Regions from separate parts of the Paenibacillus sp. EB106-05-06-XG162 genome, predicted to be linked through region 1. Evidence: a T-box and tRNA genes for the amino acid it is inferred to sense, from the RefSeq annotation. Region 1 holds a T-box; the other regions hold tRNA genes.
What was found. The T-box of region 1 lies ahead of leuS (leucine--tRNA ligase). A T-box ahead of a tRNA ligase gene usually reads a tRNA of that ligase, here a tRNA-Leu.

Region 1 (10,481 bases):
ATCGGTTGATTCTCCTTCAACGTTCCATTAAATAGAAAAGCATGGACAGGAATTTCTTCTAATACCGCTTGCAGTCCGCCTGCATGATCTTGATCCTCATGGGTCATGATTAATAAATCTAATTGTTGCACCCCTCTTTGCTTCAAGAGCGGGACCAGCGTCTTGCGTCCTACCTCATAGGGATCCTGCCTGGTCTTCCAGCTATCTCCTGGCTTGCTGAACCGCACCGTTCCTCCGCCATCGATGAGAATGTATTTGCCAGTCGGCGTGCGAACCAGTATACTGTCTCCTTGACCGACGTCAATAAATTGAACATAACCGTCTTGCTTATAGAACGTAGGATTGTAGGCATAGAAAAGCGTAAGTGCTATAACTAGAAGGAATGAAATTCGTCGAACTATTGTACGTGCTTCGTTTCTTCCTCTTGGTTGAAGATGCTTCAATATCGATTCAGATGGCATCAAAGGTGCTGTTTCTTCATCGGATACCCATTGCGGAATCCTCTGTGCACCTGGTCGGGCTTTCCCAAGATGAGCAATAGCAAGCCCAATAAGCCCGTAATAGAGCAATATCCACCAAATGGGAGGGGAAGGCCAGATCATTAAAAATTCACGGGAAGCATTGAACCACTCTATCAGATGAAAGGTCCATCCATTTAACCATTCGGTCGGCCATACGAGAAGCTTCGCTGCGTTGATATGCATATAACTAACCGCTAGGGCAAATGTCCCAAGCGGTAAGATGATGAGACTGATAAATGGTACTAGCACAAAATTAGCTATCAATGAAAGCCATGAAACTTGGTTAAAATAATAGATGGTCAGCGGAAACGATACGATTTGTGCAACGAGTGTAATCGACAAGAGGCTAGCAATCCACTTCGATCGGATTGGCAGCAATCGCTGCAGCGGCGGAACCCACAGGATCAGCCCAGCGGTCACAATAAACGAGAGCTGAAAGCTAACATCCAGCACTTGATAAGGATCCCAGAGCAGCATCAGAAATGCCGTGAGGCTGAGAATATGTAATCCATCCTTAAGCCATTGCCTCCTAAGCGCGTAGAGCGAGATCATCGCCATGATTCCCGCACGAATGACAGACGGTGAAGCGCCAGACAGCAGTACATACGGCGGAATGAGACCAATAACGATGAGCAGACTCGTCTCCCTCGTCAAGCGAAGCCGTTGGAACAGCCACAGGAAGAACCCTACATAGACAGCAACGTGGGTCCCCGAAATCGCAAGAATGTGTGTAAGACCGAGCTTCGAGAACTCACGGAATTTCTCAGGATCAAGATCCCCGCTATCCCCAATAACAAGTCCCTTCATATAGCCATCATGCGGCGCAGCGAAGATCCTGGACATCTGGTTCCCTAATTGCGCTCTCAACTGATCATTGATCCGCAGTAACGTCTGCTCGTTCCACCCCGGAGGCGCGGTGACTTGAATAGAACTAACCCCTTTCATACGGAGTGAGTAATGAATATGCTTCAACCGAAGATACGCGCGGTAATCGAAGCTTCCGAAATTTCGGGCCGTTGCAGGCCGACTCAGCGCCCCCGTCATTCGCAGCGCATCCCCGCGCTGCCAGGAGCCTGCTGCATTTTGCTGCGCCTGCTCCGTGAGTTGAACTTGCACCATTACTTTCTCATCAAGTACTCGCTGCTCCGCCCTCCCTTCCAACGTCATTTGTCTTATTCGAAGAACAAAGCTTACCCGATCCCCGTCGACTTCAACTTTGGAATCAATTACACCTGTCACTTGCACACCCTCAAGGACTGTTTCAGCCCCTAACCGTTCTGCAATCTCGGTAATTTGGCTCGTATTTCGCAGATCAGTATAGACGTAATTCAGCATGCCGAATACAACCGCTGCAGCGCACAGCACCGCAAGCTTGATGGATGCTGCCCGCATCAACAGAAGAAGCGGGATGCCAATGAACAGCAACCCGCAACCGATCATAATTAAGAGAGTCCCTTGCCACATACTAGAGAGTCCTGTACCAAGCACAAAACAGCTTGCAAGCCAGACAAGTGGCCGCCGTTGGATCATTTCCATTCATCCTTTCTGCAAACGACAAAAAAACCTCTAACCATCCACCTGATTCGCTCAGGCTGATGAATAGAGGTTCCTCCTCATTTTTGCATTACATATTTCGATTAATTGGATACTTGCATGATCGTATCCTGTGGAGGCTGATAGCCTTCCAAATGTCGGAATACAATTCCTTTGGTCTTCATCATCGTAATGACCTTCTCGCTATCCTTCGGATATGGGCGGTGGTACACGATTTCTACAACACCACTGTTCGCGAGCATATTCGCACAGGTCCAGCAAGGCTGATCTGTTACATAAACAACTGAGCCTTCCCGATCGATACGATCCGTAAACAATAGCAGGTTCTGCTCCGCATGTATGGTCCGTACGCAGCGCTGCTTCTTGATCATCTCTTCACGGCCATCGACGACCTTCAGTTCATATTCTTCAGCAATCATACATCCCGCTTCTTCACAATCAGGCACGCCCATCGGGGCACCATTGTAAGCTGTTCCGAGCAGCTTCTTCCCTTGTACCAGCACTGCGCCGACATGGCGTCTTGGACAGCGGGAGCGCGTCGAAACCATGTAAGCAATATCCATAAAATAAGTGTCCCAATCTTTACGCATGTTCGTCTCATCTCCAGCGGGTATTCTATGGGAACATTGTAGCATTTTTTCATGCCAATGCATAATTCCATTCGATGACAGTAAGGCTATAAAGCTAGCTTCGACGACATTTTGGCGTAAATTTTCGGACCAATCCCTTTCACATTTCGCAGCCCTTCAATCGAGCTGAATTTCCCATGCTGTTCGCGATACGCAATAATCGCCTTCGCCTTACTCTCCCCAATGCCAGGGAGTTCCATCAACTGTTCCATCGTTGCCGTATTGATATGAATGAATCCCGAAAGATTCTCTTGGGAGGCACCTGCTTCCGTACTGGGTCCGGCCTCTGTCGTAACCGTGTTCGTCACAGGAAGCGCTAGAGCCGTCTCTTCCGGCTTCTGTTTCTCGTTTGCAACTTGTTCTGACACAACTGTGGATTTGACAATTGGCTTCTCAGGTTCGACAGCTAACGCCTGTGACATCGGCTCGTTCAGCTTGGTCCATCCTGGAATCCCCGTAATCGATGTCGAACGTATCCAAGCAAATACCAATATACCTATACCAATGCATAGACTACTAAACAAAAACCAACTTTTTCGGCCTGATACGGGTTGTCCGTACGGTTCCATTCGGTCACCTTCTTCATTAAATATTCAATATATATCGCATGTTGGCCAAACCGTATTGCATATATTGTGAAAAATGTTGTGCTTAGGGATAGTCATAAAGGAGGAATCGAAATGAAAGTAGGATTCATCGGAACGGGGAGTATGGGCAGGACGCTGATCGAATCGTTCATTGAATCCGGTGCACTTGAACCGGGGCAAATTATCGCCAGTAATCGAACCATGCAGAAGGTTCATCAATTGGCTTCTCAATATCCGGGGTTGCAGATTGCTTCTTCCAATACCGAGACGGTGATTGGAAGTGACATCATATTTCTATGCGTTAAACCGTCGCAATTTAAGAGAATCACAGAGGAGATTGAATCGGTGGTGACCGATCATCAAATTATCGTTTCCATTACGAGTCCGGTACAAATTCGACATCTCGAAGATCATTTACGATGTAAAATCGCCAAAGTCATTCCGAGTATTACCAATTCTGTACTCGGCGGAGCTACCTTATGTATGTACGGTAGTCGGATAAAAGGAGAAGACCGGCTGCTTCTGGAGGATTTACTGCAATCCATTAGTCGTCCCGTGTTGATTGAAGAACAAAACACACGGATAACTTCGGATTTTTCCAGCTGCGGACCGGCCTTCATTGCTTTTTTCCTAAATAAATGGATTGATGCGGCGGTTGAAACGACGGGCATTGATCGGGATCAAGCGACGTGCCTCGCTAGCGAGATGGTACTCGGTACAGGCAAGCTGCTCACCGAGGGAGGACTCACCCCTGAAGAAATTCAGATGCGCGTCTCCGTTCCCGGCGGGATCACGGCCGAAGCCATTCGTCTCATGGACCAAGAGCTTCAAGGCGTGTTCCATCAATTAATCCGTACCACACATGACAAGTATAATGAAGATCTCGACAAATTAGATGATCTCTTCCACCTGCCAGAGGTTAACCGACAACAATATTAACGAGCTTGCCTTTGACAGCAATGACTTTACGAACGGACTTTCCAGCCATCGCAGCTTGAACGCTGAACTGTTCCATCGCTTTTGCTTGCATGCCTGCTTCATCTAGATCTTTGCCAATCATGATGCGCTCTACGATTTTACCATTCACTTGAACGACAATCTCGACTTCTGCATCGACGGTCAATGCTTCATCATACGTTGGCCATGCTACGTAGGAGATGCCTCCGGAATGTCCAAAGCGCTCCCACAGTTCTTCCGCCACATGCGGTGCAAGTGGGGACAACATTTGGATGAAGTTCTCCATCGCTTGGCGCGGAAGCTCTTCCGCTTTGTAAGCATCATTAATGAAAATCATCAATTGGCTAATCGCTGTGTTGAAGCGTAACCCTTCGAAATCCTCGGTTACCTTCTTCACGGTGCGATGCCATGTGCGTTTGAAGGCTTCGCTGCCTTCGCCATCAACGATCTTCGGATTCAGCTGACCATCTTCGGTAATCATCAAACGCCATACGCGAGCCAAGAAGCGATAAGAACCTTCTACACCGCTCGTATTCCATGGTTTCGTTGCTTCAAGCGGTCCCATGAACATTTCATACATCCGCAACGTATCTGCCCCGAACTCGTTCACGATTTCATCCGGGTTGATGACATTACCACGGGATTTACTCATTTTCTCATTGTTCGTTCCAAGGATCATCCCTTGGTTCACCAGCTTATGGAACGGCTCCTTCGTATCTACGATACCCAGATCATAGAGAACCTTGTGCCAGAAACGTGCGTACAGCAAGTGGAGAACCGCATGCTCTGCACCACCGATGTACAAGTCTACTGGCAACCAAGCTTGCTGTTTGTCTTTGGAACACAACTCGTCATTATTCTTCGGATCGATGAAACGAAGGTAATACCAGCAGCTGCCCGCCCATTGTGGCATCGTGTTCGTCTCGCGACGTGCCTTCATTCCTGTCTCAGGATCAATCGTGTTCACCCACTCTGTCACGTTCGCAAGTGGAGATTCTCCTGTACCCGAAGGTTTGATATTCTCAACATCCGGCAGAAGAAGCGGCAATTGATCCTCAGGGATCGTCTTCATACTGCCATCTTCAAGATGGATCACCGGAATTGGCTCGCCCCAATAACGTTGACGGCTGAATAACCAGTCGCGTAGACGGTAGGTGGTTTTGCCTTGTCCTTTACCACACTCTTCAAGCCACTCGATCATTTTCGCCATAGCTTCTTCTTTGTTCAATCCGTCTAAGAATCCAGAGTTTACGTGTACGCCTTCTCCAGCATAAGCTTCCTCTTGAACATTTCCGCCTTGAACGACTTCAATAATCGGCAAGTCGAACGTCTTCGCGAACTCCCAGTCACGCTCATCATGTGCTGGCACCGCCATAATCGCACCGGAGCCATAGCCCGCAAGTACATAATCCGCGATCCAGATTGGCACTTTCACACCATTAACTGGGTTGATGGCATATGCACCTGTAAATACGCCTGTCTTCTCTTTCGCAAGATCCGTACGCTCCAAATCGCTCTTATGCGCCGCTTTATCTTGATAAGCCTTCACGGCATCCGTTTGTTCCGCTGTCGTGATCGCAGCAACCAGTTCATGTTCAGGAGCAAGCACGCAATATGTAGCGCCGAACAATGTATCTGGACGCGTCGTGAAGACAGTCAATTGACCCTCATGACCATCGATCGCAAAATTCACTTCTGCACCCTTCGATTTTCCAATCCAGTTGCGCTGCATATCTTTAATGCTCTCTGCCCAGTCCAGCTCTTCCAGGTCATCTAACAGACGATCCGCATAAGCTGTGATCTTAAGCATCCATTGACGCATCGGTTTGCGAATAACTGGAAATCCGCCGCGCTCACTTTTGCCATCGATAACCTCTTCGTTCGAAAGCACAGTTCCGAGCTCTTCACACCAGTTCACCGGTACTTCAGCCACGTAAGCTAGGCCCATCTTATACAATTGGATGAAAATCCATTGCGTCCACTTGTAATATTCAGGATCTGTCGTACTGATCTCACGATCCCAATCATACGAGAACCCTAATGATTTAATCTGACGGCGGAAGTTATTAATATTCTTCACGGTAATATCGCGTGGATGCTCACCCGTATTCAAGGCATGCTGTTCCGCTGGCAAGCCGAACGCATCCCATCCCATCGGATGAAGTACGTTGTACCCTTGCATCCGCTTATAACGCGATACGATATCCGTTGCCGTGTAGCCTTCCGGATGTCCTACGTGCAGACCTGCACCCGACGGATACGGGAACATATCCAGTGCGTAGAATTTCTTCTTGCTGGAATCATCATTTGTTTTGAATGTCTTGAACTCATCCCAATGCTTCTGCCATTTCGGTTCGATCAGGAACGGGTTATACCCTTGTGATTGCTGAATTTCTTGTGTCATGAATCATTCATCCTCCTACATTATCTAGCGCAATTTGCATAAAAAAAACCTCTCATCCATAGCGAAAAAATGTCGCTAGGGACGAGAGGCTATCTCCCGTGGTACCACCCTAGTTAGCCCTCGGCATGCTTTGCCAAGTGCTCCCTCAATGCCCTTAACGCGGGCTAGACGATACGATTTGATCCGATCGGAGTTGATCGTATGACTCAGAGGCGAGTAGTTTTTGACGAACCATCGGCTTGCACCACCCGCCGACTCTCTGACAGATTTCGATCAAAACGTATAATCCTCATCATAGTCTTCTTCCATATCCTACTTACTTAATACTGCTCATTATGAGAAAACCTCTATCGAGGCGAAATCATATACCTTCTTAGCATTATAAAAAAAGGACATCACTCATGTCAAGGCTGCTCCGCTATTTCACCGCGATATAGAACAAACGCCCTGTCTCATTCGTCGGAGCTTCCCACGTAAAGTCCCCGAATATATGAACTTCCGTAAATCCTACGCCCTTGAGCTGTTCCGTCATCCACGTCGGATCATACGCCCGCTCAATATGTACCTCTTCAAAGCGTTGGAAGAGATCCTGCGTGGCTGGAGCACCTGCCTGGCGTGCAAAAATCGTCAGATGATGTTCGATTTCACACCGCTCGGCATCCAGATCACAAGTCCATAAGTAAGCAACATTGTCTTCATTATAGATAAATGGCTGCTCTGCTTCATATTGCTCGAACTGCCGCGGATGATGCACGTCAAATAAGAATGTACCGCCTGGCTTAAGCGCACCATAGGCACGGCGCAATGTCTCAACAATATCTTCTTCTTCAAGCAGATAATTCAGACAATCACAGAAAGATATGACCGAATCTACTGGAGCAGGCAGCTCTAAATCTCGCATATCTTGCTCAATGAGACGCACTTTCCCTTCACGAAGCAAGCGGCTGCCTACCGTAGAACTCTCAAGCTTCAGCTGGGCAACCGCGAGCATATCCGAGGAGAGATCAATACCTGTGACATGATACCCTTCACTAGCCAGCGGAATCATCAGACTACCGGTTCCACATCCTAGGTCAACAATCGTCTTCGGTTTTCCGAACCGAGCCCACGCTTCACGTGCGAACGCCAGCCATTCCGGATAAGGCATGTCCGCCATGAGTTCATCATAGACATAGGCGAATTGTGCATAAGACGTCGTCATTTGGATTCCGACTCGGACGGTTCAGCGCCATCTACTGGCTTCAACTGTGTCCAATTGTCTTTCTGTGTGATAAGTCCTTCCCGCATCAGCTTGCCAAGCGCCCGCTTAAATGCAGCCTTGCTAATACCAAAGCGTTGCTTGATAATGTCCGGTGGCGTCTGATCGGAATAAGGCATTGCGCCATTCGGCCGTTCCTTCAAAAACGTAAGGAGACGATCCGCATCTAGATCACGTCCGACCTCTTTGCGAGCCGCCATCGAAAGATTCACGCGACCATCTTCACGGACGAAGCTGACTCTCGCTTGCACGCGTTCACCAAGTCGAAGCATCTGCAGACGCTCCGAACTGTGAATCATGCCGATGACGCCGAAACCAAGAACACCGCCATCCACAAGGACGAAGGTTCCCATTTGAAGCGTCTTGTAGACGGTACCTTCCACCCATTGATTAAGCCATGAACTTGGCGCATGGAATGCGAGCGGTGCGAGTTCTCGCTCACCTGCCAGCTTGGCTCTCAAGCGGCCTTGCTTGTCGTGCTCCATGATGACGAATACTTTATCGCCAACTTTCGGATGCAGCTCTTTGAGCTCGGGAAGCTCACGAATCGGCAGCAGAAGCTGACGACCGAGTCCCATCTCGAGGAAACATCCGAGCCTTGGATGAACATCAGCGACTTCCAGCATCGCCATATCGCCGAGCGTCAGATAAGGCTTCTTCATGGTCGCAGCTAATCGATCTTCCGTATCGTAGAAAATGAATACTTCGATCATCATGCCCGGCTCTATTTTACCAATAATCTCAGAGTAGTGAAGGAGAACGTCCTGTTCGCCGTTCGTTAGAAAAAAGCCGTAAGGTGAAACCTCACGGTCGATTGGTAAATGGACTGTCGTTCCTGCAATGAGACTCATAGATTCACAACTTTCGCATCCGACCAGAGACGTTCGATATTATAATATTCACGCTCGTCTCGGTGGAAAATATGCACGATCACATCGCCAAGGTCCATCAGCACCCAACGTGCAGAATCTGTACCTTCAATACCTCGAATGAGGCCGCCCTTTTCTTGGACGCGCTTGCGAATTTCTGTCATGATGGCATTCACTTGGGTATCAGAATTACCATGGCAAATAACGAAATAGTCAGCAATTAAGGAAATGCCTTGTAAATCGAGTGCAACGATATTCATTGCTTTTTTATCTTCTGCCGCAGCAACGGCAAGGTTTAATATTTCTTTGGATTGAACGGGCATGCGTCAACCTCCCAATTGTTGAATTAAATCATTTCTCGCATCAATCGTGAGCGGGAAAATCCGTTTACTTCTGGATAGCAATAGTTCTATCGTCGAGTCGAACCCTGCAATTAAGCCTTCTTCTAAGCTATGGTTGGCTAACTGACGAATATTATTCACACCTGGAAAATCTCTTCCAGGTTCGATATAGTCTGCGAGGCAGACGATTTTATCCATTAATGTCATTTGAACACGACCGGATGTATGATATCTGATCGCATCAAGCACTTCTACATCCGTAATGCCGAACTCTTGCTCTGCCACAAAAGCGCCTACCGGCGCATGCCACAACTGCTTGTCATGTTCAAGTAGGATGGCAGGCAGCTGCTCTTCACGAATGATACGTTCCATTCGGTCTGTTGACCAATATTTCGCCACATCATGTAAAATCGCCGCGAGCTCTGCCCGAGTCGGATCACCTCCGAATCGCACTGCAAGCTCGATGGAAGTCTGCATGACACCTAACGTGTGCGCCCAGCGCTTCTCCGGCATTTGTCCACGTACTGCTTCAATAATGGCCTCACGGCTTCGATTCATATAGATCATTCCTTTGAATGAATTCATGAACACGATCCGGTACACGATACCGGACCGACATGCCTTGGCTGACCCGCTCGCGAATCGTCGTTGAAGATAGCTCGAAGAGCGGCACCTCTAGCATGGTCACTTGATCCCGAATATGAGCAGGGAGATTATCCAATTGTAGCAACGTCCCAGGTCGCTGTACACCAACGAAGTCAATACGGGCTGCGAGTTCGTCAATCCGATGCCACTTCGGCAAATAATTCACCATGTCTGCCCCCATCAAGAACGAGAAGGCATGATCAGGGAATCTACGCTGCAATTCTTCAATCGTATCGATGGTGTAGGATACGCCGCCGCGTTCCATTTCGATATCCGTGACTTGAAATAATGAATTCCCTTCGATCGCAAGTCGGATCATCTCGAGCCTCTGCAGCCCCGTCGCGAGTGGCTGACGAGACTTATGCGGAGGATCTGCGGCTGGCATGAACCATACGGCGTCGAACTGCAAGGCCTCACACGTATGCTCTGCCAAGAGGAGATGTCCGAAATGAATGGGATCGAAAGTCCCTCCAAATAAACCGACCTTCACCATGTGACTTGTCGCCTCTATTCTAGAGCCTTAAGGGAGCTCGATTTGCTTATGTTCGCGGGATTCCTTATACAAGACGATCGTCTTCCCAATCACTTGCACAAGCTCCGAGTTCGAGCCTTCAGCAAGATCACGAGCGACTTCATCACGATCATCCATGTTATTGTTCAAGATCGATATTTTAATCAACTCACGCGTCTCAATCGCTTCGTCGATATGGCGGATC
Region 2 (10,481 bases), on a different contig from region 1:
ACATACGAGCATGTTGCGAACTGCCTGCATCGTCTAAATAAGTCACATCCACCTTCACAGCATCTTTGATCGCCTGTGACAACTTTTCAAAATGCTGAATTATTCGGGGATTCAACTCAAACTGCGGCAATCGGTTATTCATGTCGTAGGCTTCGTTATCCGTAAACCGATCGAGCACATGGGCGATGCGCTGCACCGTCTCCCCATTATCATAATCATATTGCCGATAGCGGTAAGCCAGATATTTCAGCACCTTCTGCTCTTCTTCCGTCATATAGAGGTGCGGCAGCACATACGTCTTATCCTCATAGCTGTAACCTCGATGCCGTGCGATATAGAGTAGTGGAGCTCGCAGGGACGCTGCCATATATTCAATATCACGCTGGGCCTGTCGCCGAGAGATCTCGAATTGTTCAGCGATATGACCGCTGTTCGGATACTTCCCCTCACGAATCCGTTGATCGAACCAGTGAATGCGATGCATATGGCTCAAGATTTCCCCTTCCTTCCTTTTGTTGTCAAAAACAAAGATAACTCTATTACATCACTCGGATATCTTGCTTGGCAAGCCCGAATCAATCGAAAAGCCCGTCCCCTTCGGGACGGGCCTCACTTATCTGCACGCATTAAATTAACACGGCGGAATCCACTCTGCTCTGTTCTGCTTTGGAGCACTTCTTACAGACGGTCACGGCTGTACCATCCGACTTCGTACGTGGATAGAGCAATTTAATTCTTGTGCTGCTGCAGACCGGACAAGTACCTCGACTGCGGGATGGGAGTCTCCACAAGGAGCGTCCTCTTTTTGGTTTTGACATGGCTATTAGGCCCCTTTTCTATTTTTTTCCATTATAAAATAACTCCTACGACATATGATGTCGTAGCACACCACGAATTGGAGAACATGAAAAAAAGCCCCTCGAAATGGGCTTAAGGGGATGTTCTGTCATCGAAATGATTTCACGAGTGCTTCATAGGCCGCTACAATCGCATGGAAGCTAGCAACGACATCCTTCGGATCTTGGTATTCAGCTTCGAACATAAAGGGGCCTTCATACCCGATATCCACGAGTGCTTGCAGCACTTCCGCCCAATTGACAATACCTCGACCTGGAATCCAGTGCTTCTCATCGATGCCATCATAGTCTGATACATGCAGCGTCTGAATACGAGATCCGACTGTTCGAATAAAATATTCTGGAGTTTCGCCTAGTAGATGATTCGTGTCGCAGCATACGACGGCTTCTGACGCATCTGCGATCAAAGCCAGAATCTCCTCTGCATGCTTCCCTAAGCAGGAGCGCGGAAGATCCTCCACTGCAAGACATAACCTCCGTTCTGCCGCCTTCCCACTCAAGATGCGAATGGAGTCACTCGCAGCCTCTAGACGGCCTGCATGCTCTTCATCACTGATCGGCTCGAAGCTGGGATGAATGACGACGCAGTTCGCTCCCCAGCCCTGTGCCCAATCCATAACTTGCACATTCGCTTCGACGATCGCCGCGCGGGCAACCTCATCGGTGAGTGAGATGTCCCATAGATCGCCGAACGGCAAATGGACCGACCAAATTTCAAGGCCTACTTCCTTCGCCGCCAATACCGCTTGATTGTAACGATCATAATTTTCTTGCTTCAGCGTCTCCGATAACGATTGATAATTATCCAAATTCAGTTCAATGCAATCGAATCCCGTTTCTTTCAGCGCTGTCAGCGAATGGGACTCTCGGTCCGACCAATACGTGCCTAGTCGCCACGATGCAGGTTGTACTGTTTGCATGATTACATTCCCTCCTTATACCGCAATGAAATGAAATATCGATTTGGAGTATATAGTTTTTAGTATATATTTCCATTTATCAAAATTCATTCAACATCCCCTATCCCATTCTCTATATTTAATAAGAAAAGGCCGATTTCACCCTCTTCCCAAGGCGCATCGGCTTGATCTAATCGTTCAATACGTCTATTCAGTCACGATTCGAATCACATGGGCAATCGGACAGGAGCCCTGTACGGCTTGTTCTGGCAGCACAACTTTTAACCCTGTATCTGTATGTGTGTAATCTAACACCTCACTATTATCGAACCATTGTACGTCCAAGACCGCTTCGTCATATGGAATGTGTATTTCTTGTTCCATTGCAGCATCTGCTGTCTTGTATAGCTTGAAGCAGAAGATCTCGCCGCCCTTCCGTGTGAACGCATATCCATCTCGGAAATAAGGCTCCGCAATCCGTGTGCCATATACAGCTTCACCGTATTGCGCCAGCCATGCGCCCAATTCCTTCATTCCCCGAATTGCGCCCTCAGGCAGTCTGCCATCCGGCTGCGGACCGACGTTTAATGCTAGATTCCCACCCTTAGACACAATTTCGAGCAGAAGATGTACGATCTCACGACCGGATTTGTAGGTATCCTCATATTTGAATGAAAATGACGTGCCCAACGTAATACAGCTCTCCCAAGGGATATGCATCGCCCGCTTCGGAATCGTCTGCTCTGGCGTAACTACATTCTCATACGGCCCTCCAACGGTACGATCCACAGCTAACAACCAAGGCTGATGCTCGCGCATTCGATCCACAATTTCATCCAGCCGAATGTCCTGCTTCCGCTCTCCACCGCGAACCCATCCCGCATCGAGCCACAACATATCAATGCGGCCGTAACGCGTCAGCAATTCTTCAATTTGGTCGTGCGTGAACTTCACGAATTTCTCCCATAGCCACGGATACTCGGTCGGATCATAGGATGGCCCCCGCCACATATGCTGCCCGCGTTCCATCCCAGGCGCCCAATAATATGGTGTGTTCCAGTCGGCTTTGGAGAAATAAGCCGATATCGCGAGACCTCTGCTGCGGAATGCATCAAAGATGTGCTTACATAAGTCCGCATATCGATGCGCATGAAAAGGCGTCTCTGATCCGGTAATCCGATAATCTGTTGTCCGTGTATCCCACATGCAGAAGCCGTCATGATGCTTGGTCGTGAAGGTCAAATATTTGAATCCGCCCTCCGCCGCAAGATCGGCCCATAACTCCGGTTGCACGCGAATCGGATTGAAGGTCTTATTCAAATCAACATATTCTCTTTTGAAGTTCTCCATATCTTCAGTCCAGTCCACGCCGCCACGGGACCAATCGCCATCTGCATCACTTAAAGCCCACGATTCGACTAATCCGAGTTGTGAATAAGGACCCCAGTGCATCATCAGGCCAATTTTCTGATCTTTGAACCATTCCAATCGCTCCAGCAGAACCGGGTCAGTCGGCTTCACCCATTCCGATTCAGCACTATAGTTATGAACTCCTTCTTCAACCTCCGATTCGTTCACAACGTTTTGATCTGATTCTAATGCATCCATTTGATACCCTCCCATAACTTCGCTTTAAGTTGAATTGAAATGTTGTGCATGCCCCCATTGTAGATCCCCACGTGTTAACCAACAACAAACAAGAATAACCCGGTTTAACCTTTTTCACTTGCCTATATAACAAGAAAAAGCAGCGATCCTCATCGCTGCTTTCACTGTTTTCTACTACCAAACTATTTTCAACAGAACTATACCAATTGGCTGAGCGCCTTTGCCTGCACTTCAAGCTTACCTGTCGCTTCACCAATCCCTGCAAAGACATCCACAGCGTACTGAATTTGTTCCCGGCTATCTTGAATGGCCGCTTGGGAGCTTTTCGTACTGACGTCAATCAGCTCGACTTGCTTGGAAATGCCTTCAACCGTGTCCTGTATCTCTTTCGCGGCTTCTTGAACCTGGTGCGCAAGCTTCCGTACTTCTGTCGCTACAACATTGAAGCCACGTCCATGTTCACCGGCATGCGCAGCTTCGATGGCTGCATTCAGAGCAAGAAGGTTCGTACGGGAGGCAAAATCATGTATCATTCGAACAATACCCCCAACAGCTTCTGTCCGCTGCTCCAAGTCTCGAAGAAAATCCAAATTGCTCTCATTCTCACGAACGACCCGTGAAATGGCCGATACCACTTGTCTACTACGATGAATTCCTTCTTCCGTCCGTTCCAATAATTCTTCCGCCATTTGATGCAGCTCACTCGTTACCCTGGCTGCAGCAGCTTCTCGTTCTGTAATATCTGTAGCAACTTTAAGAACCGCCACGACCTCTGCATTCTCATTATGTATCGGCATATACGTAGCTTCGAGACAAAGAATCCTCCCGTCTTTCGCCACGCGAATGATCTTCTCTTGAAATTTCTTACCTCGCCGTAAATTATCCCACAGCATATTGTACTCTGCGCTCTTTGCGAAGCTTGGTGTACAAAATTGACGATGATGAATGCCCTGTAACTCCGAAACCTGATATCCCATCGCCTGAGCAAAATGTTGATTCGCCCATAGAACCTCCCCCTGCACATTAAACTCGATCATAGCCAAGGATTGCTCTAATGCTGACAACACCGCTTCGACATCTAATACCTGCGTACTTTTATGGACCACACGTGTCTCTATACTCAAGCTTCATCTTCCTTTCCGTGCCGAATCAAACCGTTCTATTGATACGAAAAAACCTGGAATCCTCTAGGAATTCCAGGTTGCTTCATGTAATGCGGTCGGCGGGATTTGAACCCGCACACCCTATGGGCGCCACCCCCTCAAGATGGTGTGTCTGCCGTTCCACCACGACCGCATGTTACGAGGGATATAAAACTGGTGAGCCATGAAGGACTCGAACCTTCGACACCCTGATTAAAAGTCAGGTGCTCTACCAACTGAGCTAATGGCTCTTACTGACTGAACATGATGAGCTCAGTATAAGAAATGGTGACCCGTAGGGGATTCGAACCCCTGTTACCTCCGTGAAAGGGAGGTGTCTTAACCCCTTGACCAACGGGCCTTGCGTATTAATTTCGTTCACGATCTTCCGTGACAACAGAATTTATATTATCAGATATTCTTGGACATGGCAAGTGTTTTTTTTAACTTTTTTTCATGAACAGTCGATATGGTATAATTATTCCAATTCCAGGAGGTGTACAAGCATCATGCTAATTTACAATCAAGCAACACACCAAGTCTCAAAAGCCCCCCTCCGCATGCCGGAGGACCACGAAATCGTATGGATTAATATGATTCAACCTTCGAGTGAAGAGATTCACCATGTGCTCCAAAATATGTTCAATTGCCACCCGCTATTGATTGAAGACTGTATCAAACAGAACCAACGTCCCAAGATCGATCAATATCGCGATAATGTACTCATCACATTCTATACGCTAGTGAACCCACTCAAGCTGATTGAACTCGATATTGTCATCGGTGCGAATTACATTATTACCATTTGTCAGACACCACTGCCCTTGCTGCACGAGCTATACGAGAAGCTTCAACAAATTGAAGGACGAATCGACCATACCGGTCGGATTCTGTACTTCATTCTCGATCGATGCGTAGACCAATTCGTAGATAGCATCTCTGTCATTGAAAATAAGTTGGAGAGTTACGAAGAAGCCGTGTACAAGGACCCCTATGTCCGTATATCGCAGCAGGTCTTCAAACAAAAGCGCGCGCTCCATCATATCCGCCAAGTGCTCGCTGATCAGAAGACCTTGATCAGCACGATCAGCCACCGTCAGTTCCCTTATACGAAGGAAGAATCGAACGCCTACTATATGGACATATACGACCATATCTCCCGGGCAATTGATTCGATTGATATCTACCGTGAATCGCTTAACAGCCTGGTGGAAATGCAGATGAGTATGAAATCTGACCGGATGAATGAGATCATGAAGACGTTGACGATTTTCAGCGCCATTTTCCTGCCTCTCATGTTCATGTCCAGCTTATACGGCATGAATTTCGAATATATGCCCGAATTGAAGTTCAAGCTCAGCTACCCGATTATTCTCATCATCATGGCGATCATTGCCGGAAGCCTCTATATTTATTTCAAAAGAAAGAAATGGCTCTAACTGCCGGCCCGTTCCTTCAACTTATCATTGAGCGTCTCCCACAGATAGAACGTGACATAACTGGACCACGGAGCCCAAGCGGCTCCGATCCGACGCACTTCCGCTTCGGTCGGTTTGTCCTCCATCCCGTAGAGCTTCTTCACCCCATTGCGAAGACCGATGTCGGCTGCAGGCAGCAGATCCGTCCGCCCCATTCCGAACATCAGGAAGCATTCAACGGTCCAACGTCCAATCCCGCGCAGACGACTAAGCTCCGTAACAATCTCATCATTTGTCTTCGTGAAGAGTCCATTCAAATCAATCTGTCCCTCTGCCACCAATCGTGCAAAATCAATAACGTACTCTGCTTTACGCTGGCTATACTGCAATTCGCGAAGCTGACCGTAATCAAGACGCGCCACATCTTGTGCCGAAGGAAACACAGGCAGCTCTAGCCCCTCCCACATGACGGGTTTCGCTGTCAGCTCCATCAGTCGCCGATTAAGCGTCGATGCGAACGCCAAATTCAACTGCTGTCCAATAATCGTCTTCGTCATGCATTCGAACAAGTCTGCTTCAAGAATGAATCGTAAGCCGTAGAAGCGTTCCACTAAAGGTTGATATAGCACATCCGCTGCCATCTGATCGTAGAAAGATTGGATATCCAAATCCGCCGATAACATAACACGAATGTATTGCTTGAACCCCTCCACATCGTTGATATGTCTAAGCCCCTCCCCATACAACGCAATTTGCAGCTTCGGGTTCTCGATACTTCCAATCGAATCGACCGCAAGCACAAGAACCTGATCATCGAACCGGATCGTTCGCAATAGTCGATCACCCTGGAAGCGGAACATTTCGTGATTCACACCTTGCACACGACGTATCATTTTGCCAAAATCATAAGGCGCACGGGGTTCCATTTCGTACATCAATCTATCCATTCATACGAACCGCCTTTCAAATTTACAGAATAATAATCCAATGCATGAGAATCCTCCGTCCAAGGTATCTTATAGGATGGATTCAATAAACAACGAGGAGGCACACCACATGGCTAAACCAGATGACCGTTCTGATAACGCAGAGAAAATTCAAAACGCAATTCAGAACACCAAACAGAACATGGAAGAGACGAATCAATATCTCGACGAGCATGCCGACGAGATTTCCAGCAAGGAGAACCGTCAGTTAGAGCATAAAAATGAGAAGCGTAAAGCCGCGATCCGTGGACTGGCTGATGAGCTGCAAGACGAACAATAATGAGCGTATGAAAAATACCCCCACAAAGTGATGGATTGGCTTCGAGGTGATTCAGGTACTTTGCGGGGAAGCGAAACTTTATCAATTCTAATGAAAAAAAGAGCCTTCACAGGCTCTTTCTAATTGTTATGTATGGCGGAGAGAGAGGGATTCGAACCCTCGCACCGCTTACGCAGTCTAACCCCTTAGCAGAGGGTCCCCTTATAGCCACTTGGGTATCTCTCCAGATAAGAATGGCTCCCCGAACAGGACTCGAACCTGTGACAACTCGATTAACAGTCGAGTGCTCTACCAACTGAGCTATCAGGGAATATTCAAAAGTGACATGATTTAATTTATCACGAAATGTAAGCGAAGTCAAGTCACTTCAAGCAAAAAAAGTTCAAGCCTCCCTCTACACTTTCCACAAGCATATTTTCGCGGATCCATACGCCGTTTGCGCTTATACGACATCCCGCATCGTCCACATCGCAGCTCATAGCGATAGGGCTCAACACGTCGCTTTGGCTTCATTGTCGTCGGCAGATGACTGCAGAATCGACTCCCGCCAACCTGCTCGAGTAAAGTCTTAAACTCTGCATCTCGATGCTGATAACCTCGCTTCTGAATATGCAGATGATAGTGGCATAATTCATGCTTAATAATCTTTTCAACCTCATCCACTCCATGGGCCTCCAGTTGATGGGGATTGATCTCAATATCATGGCTCTTCAGAAAATAACGCCCGCCCGTCGAACGCAGCCTGGGGTTGAATCTGGCGCGATGCCGGAATGGGATCCCGAAAAACTCTAATGAAATGCGTTCAATCCAAGCTTGTAATTCCGCGTCATCCACTGTCCATCTCCCCTTCCAATGCTCGTCCGCCAACTCTTAAATTGTAACGCCTACTTAGGCTGCACTGTCAAGTAGTGATTGCTTTGAATTCTCTGGATATCCCCTATGCGATGGCAGCTCGCCGGATCAATTATCACGTAAGAATGGCGGATATACCGATCAGCGCCGTCAATCCAAATGCCTGTATTTCCGAGTCATTCTACCGTCCTTTTCCCTTCCGCATGCCCTCCCTATAATGCTTGAATTGTAACGCCTACTTAGGCTACACTGTCAATTAGGATCGTAAATTGAGGGGAGATTTACTACAAATGTCGAAGATGCGTTACATCATTCTACAGCATGAGAGCAGCCTTGAATTTATCGAGATGCCTAGCGATTATGCTTATCAACTTAGTGCATTGAATCTACGCCTGAACAAAGAAGTAAGCAAACTTACCGCCGAAGAGGTTCCCGTTCTTCCATTAGCGATTGCAGAATGCGATTCGCTGGAGCTGCTGCAAGAGACTTCAAAAATCGAGGGCGGCCTTGATTATTTGAATCGTCTGGAGCAATCCTTCGCATCCATTCAAGAGAAGAGCTATCCGCTCATCTCGCTGCTTACGGAAATCCGCGCCTTGCAAGCGCAATTAGAACAATGGTACGAAGAGGAAGCATAAAAGTACCCCACAAAGTGGAGCAATGGCTTCGAAGCGGAATCAGGTACTTTGCGGGGACCCCGGGAACATACAAAACAACTCACAAATTGAGGCCTTGGCTGTGATGTCAATTCAGTTGCTTTGCGGGGACCACAAAGGCATATAAGTTTTATTCCTTGTCATCTGCAACAGGACGTGCACAGGATCGCCTTTCCGCCCATATGGTAATATTACACCAGGTTTGGGAGGAGGAAGGGCAATGCCGCAATGGCTGTGCAATCAACTCATGAAAGCCTTCCACAAGAAAGACCGTCGGCAAATCAAGTTATTAAATGATTGTTGGTTCTTCTATTCACGAAGATCCATGTCCACTCACGAAGAGACGCAAGCATAAGCGACTTCGTCGTCCTTGTAAGGACGGGAAGCGTTTAAGCGAGACATATAAGAACAGTTTATTCGTGAAACTAATAAATTCTTATATTTTCGAAAATGCAACAGGGTAGCGCCCAGGACATCATCAACTGAAGTCCCACGGGCCGCTACCCTGTTTTATGCTATAAGCGCTCTGTAATGGTTAAGATGGCTTGCGCATCGTTAACCCAACACGCCCCTTCTTCTCATCCACATGAAGTACCCATACTGTCACATTATCTCCGACCGAGACCACGTCCATCGGATGCTTCACGAACTTGTCGCTGAGCTGTGAAATATGGACAAGCCCGTCGTTCTTGATTCCAATATCCACGAAGGCTCCGAAGTCGATTACATTACGAACCGTTCCGTGCAACTCCATCCCTGGCGTTAGATCTTCCAGCTTGAGTACGTCCGTACGGAAAATCGGCGGCGGCAGCTCCTCACGTGGATCACGGCCTGGACGCTGCAAGCTGTCTAGAATATCACGGAGCGTCGGAACCCCAACCCCAAGCTGATCCGCTACACCCGAGGGATCAACGGTCGAGAGCGCCGCTGCAAGTTCCTTCGAGCCCACTTGATCAAGTTCATAACGCAGCTCTTTGAACAATTGATCCACGACATTGTAGGATTCCGGGTGAATCGGCGTCCGATCGAGTGGATTCTCTCCATCACTAATTCGCATGAAGCCAATACACTGCTCATACGTCTTCGCCCCGAGACGTGGTACCTTCTGCAATTGCTTCCGTGAGGTGAATTTGCCATTCTCTTCGCGATACTTCACGATATTCTTCGCAATCGTGCTGTTCACGCCTGCCACGTACGACAGGAGGGACGGTGACGCTGTATTCACATCGACGCCTACGTGGTTCACGGCCGACTCGACGACTGCGCCTAAGCTCTCTTCTAATCGTTTCTGCGTTACATCATGCTGATATTGTCCAACCCCAATTGCCTTCGGATCAATCTTCACCAATTCCGCGAGCGGATCTTGCATCCGGCGTGCAATCGATACGGCGCTGCGCTCAGCGACATCCAGATCTGGGAACTCTTCCTGGGCAATCTTCGATGCGGAATACACGCTGGCACCCGCTTCACTAACGATCAGATATTGCAATCCGCGTCCTTTATTCTTGCTCATCACATCTACAACGAACTGCTCCGTCTCCCGCGATGCCGTGCCGTTGCCAATGACAATAAGCTCAATGTCATATTTGCTAATCAATCGGTTGAAGATGGCCTCGGCTTCAGCTACTTTATTGTTCGGCGCTGTAGGGTACGTCACCGCTACCTCGAGCAGCTTGCCCGTCTCATCCACGACAGCTAGCTTGCAGCCAGTCCGGAATGCCGGATCGACACCTAACACGCACTTCCCTTTTACTGGGGGTTGTAAGAGCAGATTCCGAAGGTT
Region 3 (10,481 bases), on a different contig from region 1:
TGTTTACGCTCTGAATTGATCCTCCCCTTGGCACATGGGTCGTAATGCTTCGCTTACCTGCAACACGTGCGCCAATCCCTGTCAACTGCCACGTATTCGTCTGATTCTTCTGTACGAGAATCCGAAGGTCGAATGGATCACCATGCGATTTCGTTAAATCAATCGCTTGCTGCACGATATATTCTTTGGCCCCCATTTTCTGCCTCAGATGCAGCCACATCTCGAGAATCGTCCAGAAATTATGAACGTGCCGCTTCTTCCCCTTGGTATAAATAAGCCTGTATTTCGGACCGCCTTCATTCTTCAGTCTTTGCCCCTGCATGATGCCTTTGCCGGCTTTCCCATGAATTGGCTTCAAATAGATAGCTGCGTGCTGCTCCAAATAGGTCTCCAGGATGGAGGAGGACGTGAGCTTCTCTGTCTTCGGCAGCGATGTCTTCGTAGATTTGGCGCGAGACAACCATTCATAGAGGGTCCATTTATTGAAGAAAAACGGGTTGAATAACCTCACTTTGCGATCATGCAATAAATTGTGAATGGTCTGCTGTATTTCCGGCTTCGCCTCATATTTACGGAAGGGAATCCGGTTATAGATCACATGGGGTGCAGGAAAGGACTTCGTCATCCACATGCCAGATTGCTTACTGTAATAGAGACCCACAATTTTTTTCTGCGATGACCGGATATCCTCTGCGGTCGTGACATACACCGTTGCTCCGAGCTTTTTGCCGACCCGAATGATATCGCCGAAATTGCTGAATCTTCCGCGCATACTTCGATGTTGATCCTTGGCTGTTAAGATAGCTATGACAGGACGTCTGCGCGCCTGAGCCTGAACTGTTGTCATCACCCTACCCTCCCAGGTCAAAACTTGCTAAGGTATTTGCAATAGTCAATCAAATTGTCGAGCGAGGCACGCTCCCCGGATTTCGCGGTAGGATGTTTGAAGATGGAGCGGCCTGGCTTCGCATTCGCTTCGAACATCCAGACCTTACCGGACTGATCGATCCCTAGATCAAAGCCAATTTCCCCTAGTAAATATGGATAATTACGCTCAATAGCTCGCGCTAGATCAACCGCGGTTGACCTTGCTTTTCGCAGCATCTGTGGAGCATCTCCTCCGAATGCCTGTCGAAATACTTGCTCTGTCGAAAGCAGCTTGCCGCCGCTAGCTACATGTGTCGTAATGCTGCCTTTCCCCGCTTTTTTGGCGCCAATCGCAGCGACGACCCATTGATTCTCTCCGTCCTTAGTCATATGGAATCGAAAATCAACCGGACACGAATCTACCTGAATGAGATCAATCCCTTGCTGAGCAATATACTGATGGAATCGGCTTCGCTGATGCTTCATCAGCATGTTCAACATGCGATCCGCACTTGTATAGTGCACGACTCTATTCTGACCATGAGACCGATAACGAACCGTATAACGATGTTCTCGATGCCGTATCAGCTTATAGATGCCGACCCCGAGACTCCCTCCCGACGGCTTCAGGTAGACAGTACCGTACTTGTTCAACATTTCCTTCATCGTAATCGCCGACGGGCTCAAATGCGATTCTGGAATATGCTTCGCGAGCGGATCGTCAACAAGCAGCTTATAGACATCCGACTTATCAAAAAAGCCCCAGTTAAATAACGGAATGGATCGGCGCAGGAAACGCTCTTTGAAGCTGCCCATCGATGTCACCCGCTCGGCCTGTCGACTCTGCATTCGGTTATATACGACATCCGGCAGCGGAAGCTTCCTGCGAATCCACCCTCCTGTTTTTTGAGGAAAATAACCCGTAACGGTCTCCTCTTCCCAGTTCACATCCTTTGGACTAAAGGCAAAACTATAAGATTTACCCTCGCCTGCGCTGATCTGCTGCCTGAAAAAACCTGACATTCCTCCGAAGGAAATCCCTCCGTGCTTCGTACGTCCTGCCAGGATCCCAATGAGTGGACCAATTTGAATCTCGTTGTCACCTCGTTTGGTGACGAGACATTTCCCCGCATGGGGAAGCTTCAGTTCATTAGACAGCGCTGAGGATAGACGCAGGGAATGACCTTGTCTGTGAGTCAGAACCAAATCAGAAGTTATTAATTTACTACCAAACTTGAGACTGATTTGGCGAGGTTTCCCAATCCCGAGCGTCTTGAGTAGTAGAGAAGAAATACGAATACCATGCCCGGGAGCGATCTGTATCGAACAATTTGCAGAACTCATCGACAGCCTCCCACACTTCTACGAATGTATCAACAGTCTATGGGATTTGACCCTGAAAGGTCACTCATCCGCTGGAAAAAAGTAATCCTACTGCTGAACCGCTGATTCCTTCGTCAAAAAATTAAAAAAGGGCTGTTCCTTTGGTCATACTTCATGACCTACGGAACAGCCCCTTATCGTAAAAGCTACTACTTTGATATTTGATCAAACTCCAGATAATAGCGATAACGCTCCCCAATGTAGTAACATTCCGTATACTCCGAGAAATGCTTCTGTTCATTGAACGTGCTGCGCACGCGTTTGAGAATCGGTTGGTTCGGTTCGATATTTAGGATTTGCTGCAAGCTTTCACTTGGATTCACAGCTTCAAGGTACTCCTGCACTTTCTTAACCTTAATCCCAAGACCAAGCAGCATCTGATACAACGATCCGTAATAATCCTCTGGCTTCAGCGAGAGCTCAATCGGAACGTGGATGTACGTCTTGAAAAACACGATGGCTGTATCCCCTACGCCTCTGACGCGCTGGATTTCATAGATAAGCTCACCCTCTTGGACACCAAGCTGCTCCGCGATAAATGCACTCGCTGGAGTACGCATCACTTCTGCCTTTAAGGTCCCCGCTTCCTTGCCCAGCTCTTTCATCTGATGCGTAAAACTCCGAAAATGGGTTTCATAGACATCCGAATCCTGCCGTTGCCCTGGAACGCCAAGTACATACGTCCCTTTAGCTCTTCGCCGAATGAGATACTCTTCCCATACCAGTTCGTTCAGCGCGTCCCTTACCGTCGTTCTGCTTACATCGTATAGCTTGCACAAATCAAGCTCATTTGGGATCTTATCTCCCTCGTTCCACGTCCCATTCAGAATCTTCGCTTTGAGATCCTGTTTGATCTGAATATATAGAGGCAATGCCTCCTTACTCTGGTCTAGCTCAAAGGCCATTGATATTCCCCCTAAACCCTATCTATATCTCGATTCCGTTACACTCTTACAAATGCTTTTAGCGTCGCGATCGTCTTGCCAACTGACGGGCCATGCGGACGAATCGTGTACGTTTTGACCGATGATGGAATGAAAAACGTCTCTGCATAGTGGACAATGAACGGTTCGAATGCTTGGGAAGGACTTTCGACGATAGCTTCTTCCCCCTCCACCAAGTTTAGCACATTCACGCTCTCATGGGTGTCATGCATTACCGTCTTGGAGAACCAATGTCTTCTCGTCTCGATAAATTGCCGATCATGCAGTCCCGTTCTCTCTTCGATCCATCCATCACCTTCTGCAATCTTCTCGAACCGATTGATCAAATTGGTATCAACCCACTTCGTATCCCGCTCCCACTGAATAACCTTCTCACCATGATCGATATGAACCGGGCGAGGTCGTCCATCCAAACCGAGTCGGTCCCAATCCCACAACTTGAACGTAAAGATATAAGGGGTTGCGCTGATCTCGAGGACCATCGTATTTTCCCCTGAGCAGTGAATCGTACCCGCAGGAATCAGGTAGTGATCATGCTTCTTCGCGACGTATGTGTTAATGTACTTGTCATCAGGGAAAGAGGACTCTCCTCGTTCAGCTTTTCGCAGATCTTCCATCATTTCTTCTGAATTGATGCCTTCTTTGACGCCCAGATACACGAGCGCTTGATCTTTCGCATCCAGAATATAATAGCTCTCATCCTGCGTGTAGTGCATGCCAAAGTTCTCTTGAATGTACTCCGTTAATGGATGCACCTGAAGACTTAGATTCTGGCCGCCCATCGTATCGAGGAAATCGAACCGAATTGGGAATTCTGTTCCGAAGCGAGCATGTACCTTATCGCCTAGAATTTCGGCCGGATGTCTGAACACCAAGTTAATCGATGGCACTTCAATTCGAACGTCGCCATACGTGAGATACAAGCTGTTCTCCTCCGGCACCCCGTCGAAACTCCAAGCAAAATTGATCTTATCTCGATCAAGGTCACAGACTTCTTTCATCCATTGACCGCCCCATATGCCGGCATCAAAATACGGCACAACGCGGAACGGACGACGACTAGCTTCTGCAAGACCTGCCAAAAAGGCTTCCCCGGTAACCATTTTGGGTTGATTCAACACATTCGTGTCTACGAGATAATCGATTTGTTGGTATAAGCGTTTTTTATGTCGATCGGCAATACGCCATTCAACGAAATAACCTCGTTTATATTTGCGCAATATATCTTCGTTATGATTATCAACCTTCCAGTTCCCCATCTCCTTGGAGCGGTATCGCTGTTGAATCTCCCAACGCGCGAGGTCCAAATATACGAGGAGATCCGGCTGGTAGACGAGCGAAGCACCCACACCATAGATTACGATTAATCCTTGGTTAACACCATTTATTTTGTTTTTGGCTTCAGCTATTTTGGCTTGATCATAAAATTCATGCAGCTGGTGGCATGACATGACACCGAATACGCGATCATCCGTTAGATTACGCTCGATCATTGCTGTAATCTCATCACCGGAATAGGCTAAGTCATCAGAATGAATCACAAGATCCGCGTTCAGCGGCTTGATCATTTGCTCTAGAATCTCTTCATATCGAACACCGGGATAACAATCAATGACCAATACTGTTCGCTTACCCAGCTTATTCAATGTGGTATTTAGTTCAGCAACAATCGAATCATAGCCTTTCCATGCGCTTGAATCTTTCCCCGTAACCCGAACCTCTGGAAACTTATCATAATTAGACATCTGTTCTTCCTCCATATCCGAATCATATGTTTTGTTTGTATATTTGTTATAATGTTATAACATTATAACTTAATATGATCATAGCCTAACACAGGCGCACCATATAAGCAATACAACAACGAAAAAGATGATATCCGCGCTCTTACGAGCAGATATCATCCTCATTGTTTAATGCCGTCCTTCATATAAAGGAAACTGAGACGTAATCTCACGTACACTTCCCATGACGGCCTGACTGACAAAATTCTCCGATGCAATCAGTTCTATCGTATCCCGCTGTCTTCCAAGCTCTTGACTTATCGCATTAGCGACTGCTTTGTCTTGCTGTTCTAAATGAATCATGAGAATCTTAGTTTTCTATCTCCATAAATTCACTTTTTGAATTATTGTTATCGTTGCAAGGCTATTATCATCATGCTAGTATCAAGTATTGGAATGACTCTAATACTCATAAATCAATAATTTGAACAATCCATATTTCAAAACATACATGGGGGTGCAACGAATGTTAAAAGTTAACCGTGACGACGATCGCCCAATATGGCAACAATTGCTGGACCAAGCAATTTATAATATTTCAACCGGGAAATGGCCTCCGGGCGAATTGCTGCTGCCGTCTCGCGAACTCGCTCCATTGGTTGGTGTCTCTCGCTCCACCATACAGATTGTATATGAAGAATTATTCAGCCGTGGTTACACCGTTACGTCTCGGCGCGGCGGCACAAGGGTGAGCGATTGGACCTGCATGACTAATTTTACGAAGGATGATAACCCCCAAGGCCCTGTCACCCCCGAGTTACCTTTATTAAACGATGCAGTCGGCCATCTGCATAGCTGGTTTAGAGGCAAGGAATACCGAAACGTGGAAATCGATTTTAGTCCACACGAACCTTATTTGGATGCACAATTTCAAAAAAATTGGAGGCAATCGTTTCTGCTAGCTTCTGCAGAAACAGATCTGGCCAGTTGGGCTTACGGTAACGCCTACGGTTTCGTACCGCTGCGGGAACAGATTCAGCGTTATTTGTCTCTTGAGCGAGGCATTCACGTGCATATCGATCAAATTATATTAACTTCAGGCGCACAGCATAGTATAGATTTGATCGCCCAAGCCCTTTTAACTGAAGGAGATACGGTGTCTGTTGAAGATCCCGGTTTCCCCGCGGCCTGGATGGCAATGAAGTATCGGCGGATGAATGTTGTTCCCGTCCCTGTCGATGAATACGGACTCCAAGTAGAGCATCTTCATCCAAATTCCAAACTAGCCTTTGTTACGCCTTCGCACCAGTGCGCAGTTGGCGTGATCATGTCGGAACCCCGCAGACAGCAATTACTGCACATGGCCGCTCAACGTCAATTCTGGATTGTTGAGGACGACTATGATAGCGAGTTTCGATATCGCGGCGACCCTCTCACAACTTTGTTCAGCCAGCAACCTCAGAATACGTTGTATATGATGAGTTTTTCCAAAATGGTTGCTCCTGGTATTCGTATATCGGCCATCATTGGCCCAACAGAGGCCATTCGTCAGCTTGCTCAAGTCCACGAGTTAACTTATCGCCATCTTCCGATCATGGAACAATTAACGCTTGCTCATTTTATCGAACACGGTCATTTCATGCGCCATATGAGAAGAATCCGAAATGTATATCGCCGCAGACACGAAGCCATGACGAAGGCCATCCTTTCGACCGGTCTAGGTGAACGCTTCACACTCAGCGGTGTAGAGACGGGATTGCATATGCTTCTTGAAGCGGAAGACTCGTTTGACGAAGAAGCTGTGACAATCCAAGCGCTTGAACAAGGAATCCGTGTCTATCCACTCAGTATGTATTGTTTGGAAAGCAATCGAAAAGGATGGGTACTGGGCTTTGCGAAAGTAGATGAGGCAGCAATTAAAGAAGGCATTTATCGTCTTGCGGAGATGCTTTTATAACACAATCATCCCCGCCTCTCACCTAATCATCCTGCTGGGCGTGTTCATTCCAGTAATACACGTCCGGCAAATAACGTTGACCAAATACGCTTGTCCCAACTCTTATGATGGTAGCTCCTTCTTCGATGGCCACCTTGAAATCCCCGGACATGCCCATCGAAAGTATATCCATTTCTACACGCGGAAATTTCGCCTCCATCATTTGCAACTGAATTTGTTTTAATAATCGGAAGCATTGCCGGGTCTCTTCGTTCGTGGCACCCAGTTTCCCAATCGTCATCAAGCCTTTGATGTTCAACGTTTCGAATTGAGACAATTGTTCTACCAACGCCAGTGCCGATTCTGGCGAAGCACCGAATTTACTTTCCTCGTAGGACGTATTGATTTGCACCAAAATATCCATGGTCCTGTTCTCTTTGACGAGCTGATGATGCAACGCCTGCCCCAATTTCAGACGATCTACCGAATGAATGAGCGTAACATATTTGACAACGTCCTTCACTTTATTCGTTTGCAGATGGCCGATAAAATGCCATTCCACTTGGTTGTGCTGCTGCATAAGCGGAAATTTGTCCCGAAGCTCTTGTGCTTTGTTCTCACCGAATAGTACCTCGCCCACCTGAATGGCAATTTGTAATTTCTCGAGCGGTACTGTTTTTGTCGCCAACAACAATTTCACATCTTCTATCTTGCGTCCTGAAGCTTCGCAGGCTAATTTCATCTGCTGCTTTACGGTTTCGAGATTTTCTTCGACGAGATGCCCCATGTTCTCCCCTCTTTTTTCCATTAAATTAATTTTTCAGGTTTGTACATTTTTTCTTCTTCGATTGGATTTTCCTTTGCCGTGATATGGTAGGGATCAATGCGGTACACTTGAACTGGCCCACCGAATACAGCAGATCTGTATTTGTCTACGTGCTGCTTGGATAATGGACGGTTATAGTAACTGGGTACATACTTATTAATCATTTCCTGCAACATATGTGTAGCTTCGTCCAGGTCGACGATGGGCTCTGCCTTGCCAAAAATCATGACACTCATATACGCAGTATCCGTCTTGGCTGGCACCGGATCGGTAATGGTTCCATACTCTTCGCAAACCGTAAGACATACCTCTGGGTTCGTACTCATGACCTGATTGCGTCTCCCACCCGTAGCTCCATGGAAATAAAGCTTTCCGTTTGTCCACACAAAATTGAGCGGAACAACGTAAGGCAGTTGACCATCAACCATACCCAGATGTCCAATTCTTGCTTTACGGAGGAAAGCTTCTATTCTGTCTTGGTCCAATACTTCTCTTATTTTGTAACGAACCTCATTCATTCTTAACCACTCCTATACTGTTAACGTGTTTCGCTAGTATATCAATCATTGGAGTGAGTTTATATATCCAAACATATGGTGTTTGTGCAATCCATAACTTTCAGGAATGAGTTTGTGATCTTGTACTTCCCTCATGCGCGACTTCGCTGTAAAATGGGGTAACTGTAATGGAAAATGCGCTGTTGGCGGGGTTTAAAACACGATTTTCCTGACAGCATTAGGGAGGTACTCTATGAACATTTTAATTTTGGGAGCAACGGGGCGAGTGGGAGGCCATATCGTCTCTCATGCTCTTCATAACAACCACCATGTTAAAGCGCTAGTTCGCATGCCAGAGAAGCTTCAAGTTAAGAACGGAAATTTAACTATTATTCAAGGTGACGTATTAAATAAATACGATCTCCTTAACGCCATTTCAGGAACTGACGTGGTCATTAGTGCACTGAATACAGATGGTACAAATACATTATCAGAAAGTATGCCGCTCATTATGGAAGCAATGGAACACGAGGGGATAAAACGAATAATTACTGTAGGAACTGCTGGTATCCTGCAAAGCCGTACCTCACCTCATTTACTGCGTTATCAGTCGAGCGAGTCTAAACGCAACTCCACTCGTGCAGCCCAAGAACATCATAAAATGTATGATCTCCTCAAACGATCGACATACGATTGGACAATTGTCTGTCCTACGTATTTACCTGATGGAGAACGTGTGGGGAAATACCGCGTTGAACGTGATTTTTTGCCAGAGGGTGGCGTTCAAATTTCTGTGCCGGATACAGCCGAATTTACATATCAGCAAATAAACAGTAATGATTATATAAAATCACGTGTGGGTATTGCTTACTAATATATTTTTCGTAGGAATGGCGTCTGCCGAAGGGCGCAAGACATGAACGAATGCCTTAAAAATAAAAACGAAAAGAGTTCATCAGGATATCCTGATGAACTCTTCGTTACAATGCCGGTGAAGGGACTCGAACCCCCACGGTTTCCCTCACGATTTTGAGTCGCGCGCGTCTGCCAATTCCGCCACACCGGCTTATGAAGTTATGGAGCGGACGACGGGAATCGAACCCGCGACCCTCGCCTTGGCAAGGCGATGCTCTACCGCTGAGCCACGTCCGCATGTTGTTAAAAATGGTGACCCGTAGGGGATTCGAACCCCTGTTACCTCCGTGAAAGGGAGGTGTCTTAACCCCTTGACCAACGGGCCTTCATATCAATTCCGTATTTACCGGACAGTTATTTACTTTATCATAAGTTATACGGCTTGACTAGAGGTATTTTTTTACAAATGTTTTATCTTAAAATACCCGTTTCGTATTCCAATCTGCTTTAATAATCTCAACCGCTTCCCGGAAACGCAGCGAATGGATGATCTCGCGCTCCCGAAGGAATTTCAAGCTATCCTGCAGATCGACATCATCCGTTAGATCAATAAGCCATTGATAGGTCGCACGTGCTTTCTCTTCCGCTGCGATGTCTTCGTATAAGTCAGCCAATGGATCGCCTTTGGCCTGGATATAGGCCGTTGTGAACGGTACGCCTGACGAGTTACTGTAGAATACACCACGGTCATGCTGCGCATACATCTCTGAAAGCCCAGCTTCCTTCATCATCTCTACCGTCGCATCTTTGGTCAGCTTATAGATCGACACCATAATGCAACTATGATAAAATTACATTATAAGTTCATTTACTAAAGGGTGATTCGCTTGAGCAGGATTAAGAAAGTGGCAGTATACAGTCGCAAAAGTAGACCTGATGAAACGGATGAAATGTTACAAAGACAGCTTAGCATTCTTATTGAAATGTGCGTAAAGAACGATTGGACATTCGAAGTGTTCTCTGAGGTGGGTTCTTCTCAAGACATTAATAGACCCGAACTAAATAAAATGCTTGCCAAGGTGCAGACATACGAATATGACGCTATTGTCATTACAGACCAAGACAGGTTAAGCAGAAATACAGGTGGTTTTGGTCAGATTAAAGAAATCCTTACCAACTATGGCGTACAAGTAGTCACAACATCCAAAGTATATGACTACAGCACTCAAGAAGATGATATGATGTCCGATATGATGTCCGTTGTAGCAAAGCAGGAATATTTAAACATCAAGAAAAGGCTAGTACGAGGTAAGCGACAATCAGCCAAAGAGGGAAACTGGGTAGGTGGCAAAACTCCTGTAGGTTACAACTACGATCACAAAACCAAGAAGCTACATCATAACGAACATGCACCAATTATTCAACGGATATTCACTCTTTACCTGTCAG

Region 2: it has a tRNA-Leu gene. The T-box ahead of leuS (leucine--tRNA ligase) is inferred to sense a tRNA for this amino acid. The anticodon was not compared.
Region 3: it has a tRNA-Leu gene. The T-box ahead of leuS (leucine--tRNA ligase) is inferred to sense a tRNA for this amino acid. The anticodon was not compared.

The regions. Positions count from the first base shown of each region.
Region 1 is NZ_JBYTDT010000001.1:313,850-324,330, reverse strand. Features, by position in the region: gene AC3WU2_RS01115 (DNA internalization-related competence protein ComEC/Rec2) at 1-2,051, opposite strand, end outside; gene AC3WU2_RS01110 (deoxycytidylate deaminase) at 2,159-2,665, opposite strand; gene AC3WU2_RS01105 (ComEA family DNA-binding protein) at 2,752-3,273, opposite strand; gene comER (late competence protein ComER) at 3,385-4,230, shown strand; gene leuS (leucine--tRNA ligase) at 4,211-6,652, opposite strand; T-box leader at 6,727-6,957, opposite strand; gene AC3WU2_RS01090 (class I SAM-dependent DNA methyltransferase) at 7,071-7,853, opposite strand; gene AC3WU2_RS01085 (CvfB family protein) at 7,850-8,761, opposite strand; gene rsfS (ribosome silencing factor) at 8,758-9,102, opposite strand; gene yqeK (bis(5'-nucleosyl)-tetraphosphatase (symmetrical) YqeK) at 9,106-9,678, opposite strand; gene AC3WU2_RS01070 (nicotinate-nucleotide adenylyltransferase) at 9,662-10,255, opposite strand; gene yhbY (ribosome assembly RNA-binding protein YhbY) at 10,286-10,481, opposite strand, start outside.
Region 2 is NZ_JBYTDT010000011.1:136,776-147,256, reverse strand. Features, by position in the region: gene AC3WU2_RS21445 (helix-turn-helix transcriptional regulator) at 1-484, opposite strand, end outside; gene AC3WU2_RS21440 (hypothetical protein) at 627-818, opposite strand; gene AC3WU2_RS21435 (sugar phosphate isomerase/epimerase family protein) at 947-1,777, opposite strand; gene AC3WU2_RS21430 (alpha-L-fucosidase) at 1,964-3,364, opposite strand; gene AC3WU2_RS21425 (methyl-accepting chemotaxis protein) at 3,562-4,488, opposite strand; tRNA gene AC3WU2_RS21420 (tRNA-Leu) at 4,579-4,660, opposite strand; tRNA gene AC3WU2_RS21415 (tRNA-Lys) at 4,682-4,757, opposite strand; tRNA gene AC3WU2_RS21410 (tRNA-Glu) at 4,793-4,867, opposite strand; gene corA (magnesium/cobalt transporter CorA) at 5,016-5,945, shown strand; gene AC3WU2_RS21400 (DNA-3-methyladenine glycosylase family protein) at 5,942-6,871, opposite strand; gene tlp (small acid-soluble spore protein Tlp) at 6,981-7,190, shown strand; tRNA gene AC3WU2_RS21390 (tRNA-Ser) at 7,324-7,415, opposite strand; tRNA gene AC3WU2_RS21385 (tRNA-Asn) at 7,425-7,500, opposite strand; gene AC3WU2_RS21380 (SprT family protein) at 7,548-8,024, opposite strand; gene AC3WU2_RS21375 (hydrolase/acyltransferase) at 8,333-8,680, shown strand; gene cmpA (cortex morphogenetic protein CmpA) at 8,919-9,053, shown strand; gene AC3WU2_RS21365 (Tex family protein) at 9,234-10,481, opposite strand, start outside.
Region 3 is NZ_JBYTDT010000005.1:42,881-53,361, reverse strand. Features, by position in the region: gene AC3WU2_RS13275 (YheC/YheD family endospore coat-associated protein) at 1-847, opposite strand, end outside; gene AC3WU2_RS13270 (YheC/YheD family endospore coat-associated protein) at 865-2,211, opposite strand; gene AC3WU2_RS13265 (GntR family transcriptional regulator) at 2,400-3,155, opposite strand; gene AC3WU2_RS13260 (class I mannose-6-phosphate isomerase) at 3,194-4,939, opposite strand; partial or broken gene AC3WU2_RS13255 (serine hydroxymethyltransferase) at 5,162-5,281, opposite strand; gene pdxR (MocR-like pyridoxine biosynthesis transcription factor PdxR) at 5,445-6,875, shown strand; gene AC3WU2_RS13245 (YggS family pyridoxal phosphate-dependent enzyme) at 6,898-7,641, opposite strand; gene AC3WU2_RS13240 (pyridoxamine 5'-phosphate oxidase family protein) at 7,662-8,198, opposite strand; gene AC3WU2_RS13235 (NAD(P)-dependent oxidoreductase) at 8,431-9,051, shown strand; tRNA gene AC3WU2_RS13230 (tRNA-Leu) at 9,164-9,243, opposite strand; tRNA gene AC3WU2_RS13225 (tRNA-Gly) at 9,255-9,329, opposite strand; tRNA gene AC3WU2_RS13220 (tRNA-Glu) at 9,343-9,417, opposite strand; partial or broken gene AC3WU2_RS13215 (manganese catalase family protein) at 9,509-9,868, opposite strand; gene AC3WU2_RS13210 (recombinase family protein) at 9,938-10,481, shown strand, end outside.